DNA from 2 places in the Xylanivirga thermophila genome. Region 2 is predicted to be linked to the other one. Evidence: a T-box and tRNA genes for the amino acid it is inferred to sense, from the RefSeq annotation. Region 2 holds a T-box; the other holds one or more tRNA genes.
What was found. The T-box of region 2 lies ahead of tyrS (tyrosine--tRNA ligase). A T-box ahead of a tRNA ligase gene usually reads a tRNA of that ligase, here a tRNA-Tyr.
Positions count from the first base shown of each region.

Region 1 (4,109 bases), on a different contig from region 2:
CCCTTTGTCTCAAATCTTCTATGGGTGCCTGTATAGAGTTTGAGGGCTTCTCTGGAGATATCAGGTGATATACCCATGGCATATGCAGCAGCACATGCAGCAAGGGCATTGTATACATTATGACTTCCTGGTACATTAAGATTAAAACGCCCCATGTCTTGCCCATTGTATGAAGCATTAAAGGATGGATGCCCTTGTTTATCATACTGTATATTAGATGCCATCCAGTTAGACGCATTATCTATGCCATAGGTTATTATGTTACAGTCCATTTCAGTTAGAAGTTTTGATACCCTAGGATCATCGTTACATCCTATTAAATACCCAGACGATGGTATGAGTTTGGCAAACTTAAAAAATGCACTATATATATGATCCAAATCTCTAAAATAATCCAAATGATCCTGATCAATATTCAATATCAAGCCCATATAGGGATAGAATTTCAAAAAACTTTCCACATATTCACAGGCTTCGGTAATAAAATAGTTGCTATTCCCAGTACGTACATTGCCACCTATGGCATCCAATTCCCCACCTACCAGTATTGTAGGATCCAACTTTGCATCCTGCATTATAATCGATAGCATGGATGTGGTGGTGGTTTTGCCGTGGGTACCTGCTACACCTATGGGAAACTTAAAGGACTGCATGATTTGCCCAAGTAGGGTAGCCCTATCCATAAGGGGGATGTTCTGCAATTTTGCCTCTATTATCTCTGGGTTGTCGTCATGGACGGCAGCTGTATATACTACTAAATCGGCTCCTGCTATATGGGATTTATCATGTCCTATATATATGTGTGCTCCATCTTTAGAAAGTTTGTGTAAAATGGGTGAATCCTGCATATCGGAACCTGAAACTGTATATCCTTTTGTTAGCAATATCTCTGCGAGTCCGCTCATGCTTATGCCACCTATTCCTATAAAATGGATATGACCGTTTTCAAAATTATTTATATGTACATTACTCATATTCAAACACTCCTTAAAAAATACCTAAGCTAATTATAACCACGTAGGCAGTAATTTATCAATGCTATTTTTAAAAAAAGGTTTAACTGGGTAATATTAAAGTAGGTTGTCAACATTAAAATATTAGTTTATAATATTATGTGCAAGATAGGAAAAATATGTTCATAATAAGGATATAAGATCGAAATTACAAGAGGAGATTGTATGTTGAAAAAATACAAAAGTTTAATAACAATTGTACTGGCAGCCCTTATATGTTGCGTGATTATATTTAACAGCAACGAAGTAGTAATGGATGATTCATTAAATAATACTAGTGTATATGATAAAGAAAAGACAACAACAGGCAATGCAAACAAAAGTCTAGAAGATGATGAAGATATACATAATCAAAACCATATTACAATGGATATGCCAAAACCTGCATATAGGGTTATTGATAATAGCGAAGGCATATATGGAAAAGAAAATCTAGAGGTATATTATGCTTCGCTAGTTAAGCCCCATATTGTCATGGCAGAAGTACAATCGGATACAAAGCTATATTCACAGCCATCATCTGGTGCAGAGAAATTAGCGGATGTATCTGTAGGGGAAAAGGTAGAGATATTACAGGATAAGACGGCAAAATGGTATCTTGTGAAATTCAAAGATATGGAAGGCTGGCTACCCTATTCAGTTTTGAATATTCCACCTGATAGTCCTGTAAACACCAAACTTTTAAATAGGGAGGACTTAGAGGGCTTTGCAAATTATAATGAATTTGAAAGTGAAACCGAATATTTTATATGGGTGGACATAGACAGGCAACATACATATGTATTTAAAGGTAGTAAAGATAATTGGAAAATAGAGAGGGTAATGCCATGCGCCACAGGTTGTAATAAATCTCCCACTACCAGAGGGTTATTTAGCATAGCTGACAGGGGGGAGTGGTTTTATGCAGACCAATTTCAAAGTGGTGCAAAAAATTGGGTTCGATTTAACGGCACCTATCTATTCCACTCAGTGGCCATGGATAGACACAAAAATGTAAAGGAGCCGGAGCTTGGTGAGAGGATCACATCAGGATGTGTACGCCTCTCTGTTGAGGATAGCCGTTGGATATACGAAAATATGCCTGAGGGTACGGCTGTATGGGTTAATTAATAAAAATAAAAAAAGTGGTTGACATTTTAAAAGTTTTGCTCTATAATTATGAATTGCAGCCGATAAGGCGGTTGCAATGGGGAGGAGTTCCCGAGCGGCCAAAGGGGGCAGACTGTAAATCTGCTGGCTCAGCCTTCGATGGTTCGAATCCATCCTCCTCCACCAGAACATATGGCAGTTGACATATATAGTCAACTGCTTTTTTGCATATACTAAATAATATAGCAGGAGATATTATGGATATATATATATCATCCAGGGATATAATGTCTTTAGATCTGGATTTTCAATTGGATGCTTTGAGGATAAACATATTGTGGTTTCGTGCTCAACCCTTTAATAAAGATAATCCCATAATTGTGAGACATAGACATTCGTCATATGAATTCCACTATATAGTGGAAGGCAGGAACCGTATATTTACAGATGAGAGGGAGTTTTTGGTAAACAAAGGTCAATTCTACCTTACAGGCCCTGGAATTTTTCATGAGCAGCGCCTTGTGGGTGATTCTCCTTCCATGGAGTATGCAATAAACTGTGATATAGAGCTATTGAATAATAAAGAATATGGTAATACAGAAGAGATACAGGCCATATTGGATGCATTAAATAACGATGATCCACGGGCAGTAGATGATACATGTGGCATAGTGAAGCTGATGGATGAGGTATTTAAAGAGGCTAGTAGGCGGGAGATAGGATTTTATTCCCGTATTCAGAGCCTTATTTGTCAAATAATAATCCAGTCGGTGCGTATCCTTACAGATAGTAATTCCAATGCATACAAGATACCACAGCGCAGTACGTCGTATGCCCGCATGGAGCAGATACATCGTTTTATAGAGGATAACTATTCAGAAGGTATAACCCTTAATGACATATCAAAGCATATGTTTTTGAGTAGGAGGCAGATAAACCGTATAGTAAAGCATAATACGGGGAAGACCGCTAAGGAATATATAGATGGTATAAGGCTTGGTCATGTGAAACGGGCACTCTTGCAAGGTGATGAAACGGTGGCATGGATAGCTGACAAATGTGGTTTTTCAAGTGAGTATTATCTAAGCCAATTTTTTAAAAGACATACAGGCATGTCTCCTAGTCAATACAGGAATGCTATGGCAAAGGCCAAAAAATAAATATGGTACTCATCTGAGTACCATATGGTCCTTTATCATTATGTTAAATATTTATCTTACGAAATATGAAAACATTTCCATAAATATTACGGGGAACAATATTGCCAACGTTAAGGCTATCGATATTAATGCTCCTGTAATTCCTCTGCCCACATCCGATCTTAAAAACATTTTCATGGCGTCCCCTCCGTTTATTATGAGTTAATCTTTCTGTAATCTTATTATAACCAAAATATATTTCGAAAGTTTTACAAATATCTTATATATCTTTCAATTAATGATTACAAAATAGTAATAAGTTTAAAAACCCTCTTGTTTACATAATAAACCGTTTAGTCATGATTGAAACATCAAGTTGTCCCTTATCCTATTCACCTCATAATATACCCTATCTAGATCTATGGTCTTCAAGATACCATCTTCCATCAGAATTTTTCCATTTACAATAACCGTATCTATATCACTAGATTGGCTGCTATATACCATATTGGAGGGGATATCATTTATAGGTTGCCAATGTGGAGCTGAGGTATCTACAAGGATTACATCTGCTTTTTTGCCTTTCTCGAGGCTTCCAATCTCATCTTGCCAATTAAGTGCCCTTGCACCATTTATAGTGGCCATTTCAAGGGCATAGGGTGCGGGAATTATGGTAGGATCTCCTGTTATACCTTTGTGTATAATTGATGTTAGGTTCATCTCCTTCATCATACTAAGGTTGTTGTTGCTAGATGCACCGTCGGTGCCTAATGCAACATTAATACCATTTTTCACAAGCTTAGGTATGGGGGCAATGCCACTTGCTAGCTTTAAATTGCTTGCTGGACAATGGGCTATTTGTACGTTC
Region 1 covers NZ_RXHQ01000007.1:92,088-96,196, reverse strand. Annotated here, with positions in the region: gene murC (UDP-N-acetylmuramate--L-alanine ligase) at 1-974, opposite strand, end outside; gene EJN67_RS05715 (L,D-transpeptidase family protein) at 1,179-2,123, shown strand; tRNA gene EJN67_RS05710 (tRNA-Tyr) at 2,204-2,288, shown strand; gene EJN67_RS05705 (AraC family transcriptional regulator) at 2,360-3,262, shown strand; gene EJN67_RS14375 (hypothetical protein) at 3,314-3,439, opposite strand; gene EJN67_RS05700 (amidohydrolase family protein) at 3,599-4,109, opposite strand, start outside.
Region 1: it has a tRNA-Tyr gene. The T-box ahead of tyrS (tyrosine--tRNA ligase) is inferred to sense a tRNA for this amino acid. The anticodon was not compared.

Region 2 (4,109 bases):
AAATATGGAGGATAAATAATATGTCCATAGGGTATGCGTGTATATTGTTAGGGCGGGAGGATACCAAAATGAGCAGATGCCTGCTTAAAAATGCTACTGAAGATAGATTGCGAAGTATTACCCAAGCAAATCTTGCCGCCCTGTCGAATATAATAGATTATAACATTGAAAATAATATAATGCTGTATCGAATAAGCTCCGATATAATCCCCTTCGCCACCCATCAGGTAAATAATATAGAATGGTGGGAGGATTATTATGATATATTAAATGCCATAGGAGTAAAGATAAAAAATAGCGGTATGAGGGTATCAGTACATCCCGGACAATATACAGTGATAAACTCTCCAGATGGTGATGTGGTAAAAAGGGCTATTGAAGAGCTTAAATACCATAACAGGCTTTTAGAGTGTATGGGACTTGATAACACCCACAAGCTTATACTTCATGTAGGCGGGGTATATGGGGATAAGAATCTTGCTATGGATCGATTTCAAAATAACTTTTATAAATTGCCCCAAGAAGTAAAAGAACGATTGGTCATAGAAAATGATGAAAGAAACTACAACATAGGAGAGGTATTAGGGTTATCATATAATACGGGCACCCCAGTGGTATTGGATACTTTGCATCATAGTATAAATGCAGATGATAATAGGGGATTATATGATTGGATAAGGATATGCTCAAGTACATGGCATAATGAAGATGGCAGGCAGAAGATACACTATTCCCAACAGGATAGGGACGGTAGAAGTGGATATCATTCTAAGACCATAGATACTGCTGAGTTTATCAAGTTTTATAATGGACTTGTGGATAATGGGTTGGATGATGTGGATATAATGCTCGAGGTAAAGGATAAAAATCTGTCGGCATTAAAATGCATAAATCTTACATCCCCTTCCATACCTAAAAAAGTATTGGAGGAGGAGTGGGCTAGATATAAGTATCTAGTTCTCAGCTTCAGTCATAGAAAATATAACAATATACGGGAAATATTAAAGCAGGATAGCATCTCTCCTATGAGGTTTTATGCAGAAATAGACGAAGCTATAAAAATGCCGGAGGATATGGGTGCACAAAAGAATGCAGCTCTTCATATATGGGGATATTTTAAGGATATTGCAACGGATACTGAAAAAAGAGAATTTTTTAAGAGACTTGAAAAATATATGGAAGGCGGGGGTGTTGATAGCCTAAAGAGGTATTTATACAGATTAGCTAAAAAATATAACGAGGAATATTTAATGAACAGCTATTATTTTTTTGTACATTGACATTATTCATATATGCAATGTATAATATAAAAAACGTATAAAGACTGTGATGAGAAAGAGTAGGAAGGCCAATGGTCCTTACAGAGAGTTCCCGGTAGGTGAGAGGGGCAAGGAATGGTATTCTGAATACATCTCTGAGTTGCACACCAAAAGGCCTTATGCCAAGTAGGCTGTTGCCGGAAACCTGCACCCGTTATAGTGCTAAAGTATAAACGCTTTTGCGTCGTACTTGATAAGGTTGGCATCGTGAGGTGTCGATAAATCTGGGGTGGTAACACGGGATATAAGCTCTCGTCCTCTTAAATGGAGGATGGGGGCTTTTTTGATTTTATAAAAAGGAGGATCATCATGTTAGCTGTAGATGAGCAATTAAGTATAATATTAAAAGGTGTAGAAGAGATAATATCTTTGGAAGAGCTTGAAAATAAGCTGTATAAGGCTAAAAAAGAGGAGCGCCCCCTTACTATAAAGCTTGGTCTGGATCCTACGGCGCCGGATATACATTTAGGGCATAGCGTGGTGCTAAGGAAGATAAGACAAATGCAGGATCTAGGGCATAGGGCGGTTATAGTCATAGGTGATTTTACCGGCATGATAGGGGATCCCACCGGTAGATCAACGGCTAGAAAACAATTATCTAGAGCAGAGGTTATGAAAAATGCAAAAACATACAAGGAACAGATGTTTAAGATATTGGATAGGGAAAAGACAGAAATAAGGTTTAACAGCGAGTGGCTTGATAAGTTGAGTTTTCATGATGTAATAGAATTATCATCTAAATGTACAGTAGCTAAGATAATGGAGAGGGAGGATTTTAAGGGACGCTTTGAAGCCCATGAGCCTATATCCATGCATGAATTTTTCTATCCGATTATACAGGGATATGATTCGGTGGTATTAAATGCAGATATTGAACTAGGTGGTACAGAGCAGAAATTTAATATACTTATGGGCAGAAGCCTACAAAGGGATTTGGGACAGGATAGTCAGGTAGCCATATTTATGCCCATATTGGAAGGTATAGATGGTGAGAAAAAAATGAGTAAAAGCTTTGGCAACTATATAGGTATTGATGAATTGCCAGAAGATATGTATGGCAAGGTTATGTCAATACCAGATGAGCTTATTATCAAATATTTTGAATTGGCTACGGACATCCATCCGGATGAATTGGTATATAAAAAAATGTTATTGAGTAGGCATAACATAAATCCCATGGATGTTAAGATGCAGTTGGCGAGGGAGATAGTATCCTTATATCATGATATGGATAAGGCATTGAAGGCGGAGGAATATTTTAAGATGGTAGTTCAAAGGAAAGAGCTTCCTGCTAATATGCCCGTATTTGAAGTGCCAAAGGAGATTATGACAAATGGGAGTGTAGATATGTCAAAGCTTATGGTTATGGCAGGTTTGGTTTCCAGTACCAGCGAAGGCAGGCGTATTATATCCCAAGGTGGTGTCAAAATAAATGGCATAACCGTGAGAGGACACAAAGATGTATTCATAAGGCACAATGATGTGCTTAAGGTGGGGAAGAGGAGATTTATGAGATTGGTTATTGCCTAAAAACTTTTCTTCTATTATAATATTGCTATATATTAATGATGTATAAATATACAAAGGATGGTTAGGTGGTTAAAATGAAAGATGTACATATAGCTATTTTGGGATTTGGCAATGTAGGCATGGGAGTATGGGAGATACTAATGAACAATGGCTCAAAGGTGGATTGCATACTTGGGCGCAAAGTTGAAATAAAAAAGATTTTAGTTAGAGATATAAACAAAAAACGTAGTATAGATGTACCGGATGGTATTTTTACAGACAATATTGATGAGATAATTTCAGATGATGATATAGATATTGTGGTGGAGCTAATGGGTGGTATACAGCCGGCATTTCAATATATCAAAGAAAGCCTTAAAAATGGTAAGCATGTAGTCACTGCAAACAAGGCTGTTATGGCTACTAGGGGAAGAGAACTTTTGCATCTTGCCAATGAGGCTGGGCGGGAGCTTAGATACGAAGCCAGCGTAGCAGGTGGTATACCTATAATAAACACCCTTAATAAGGATTTAGCGGCGAATAATATAGAAGAAATAACTGGAATCATAAATGGTACTACAAATTATATACTAACCCAGATGACCACTCGTGGTATGAGCTTTGATGAGGCTCTAAAACAAGCCCAAGATATGGGATATGCTGAAGCGGATCCATCATCGGATATTGAAGGAGAGGATGCGGCATTTAAACTTTCCATACTTACATCTATTGCGTTTGGAGTACAGGTATCCCCAGAGAAAATTCCGACCCATGGTATTACCAATGTTACTGAAATGGAAATAGAATATGCGAGGCAATTGGGTTATACTGTAAAGCTTCTATCCAAGGTAAAAAAGGTTGATAAAAAGCTTGAGCTATATGTACATCCAGCACTGGTACCTTCTAATCATCCTTTAGCAGCAGTAAGCGATGAATTTAATGCCCTATTTATAAGGGGAGATGCAGTAGGAGATTTAATGCTGTATGGGAAGGGGGCAGGTTCTCTTCCTACAGGCAGTGCAGTACTTTCCGATATAATGTATATTATAGATGATATGGATGAAAATAATGATAGGGTGATTAAAAGACGAAAATATAATGGAGATCTTGAAGCGGTTGGAGAAGGAAAAGGTGAGTACTATATTCGTTTTCAGGTAGCCGATGAACCGGGCGTTTTAGGTATGATAAGTACTACCTTTGGTAAATATGGCATAAGCCTTGCATCGGTAGTACAACAGGGACATGGTGAAAAATCGGTTCCATTGGTTTTTGTTACCCACA
Region 2 covers NZ_RXHQ01000035.1:715-4,823, reverse strand. Annotated here, with positions in the region: gene uvsE (UV DNA damage repair endonuclease UvsE) at 21-1,280, shown strand; T-box leader at 1,318-1,582, shown strand; gene tyrS (tyrosine--tRNA ligase) at 1,629-2,849, shown strand; gene EJN67_RS12075 (homoserine dehydrogenase) at 2,924-4,109, shown strand, end outside.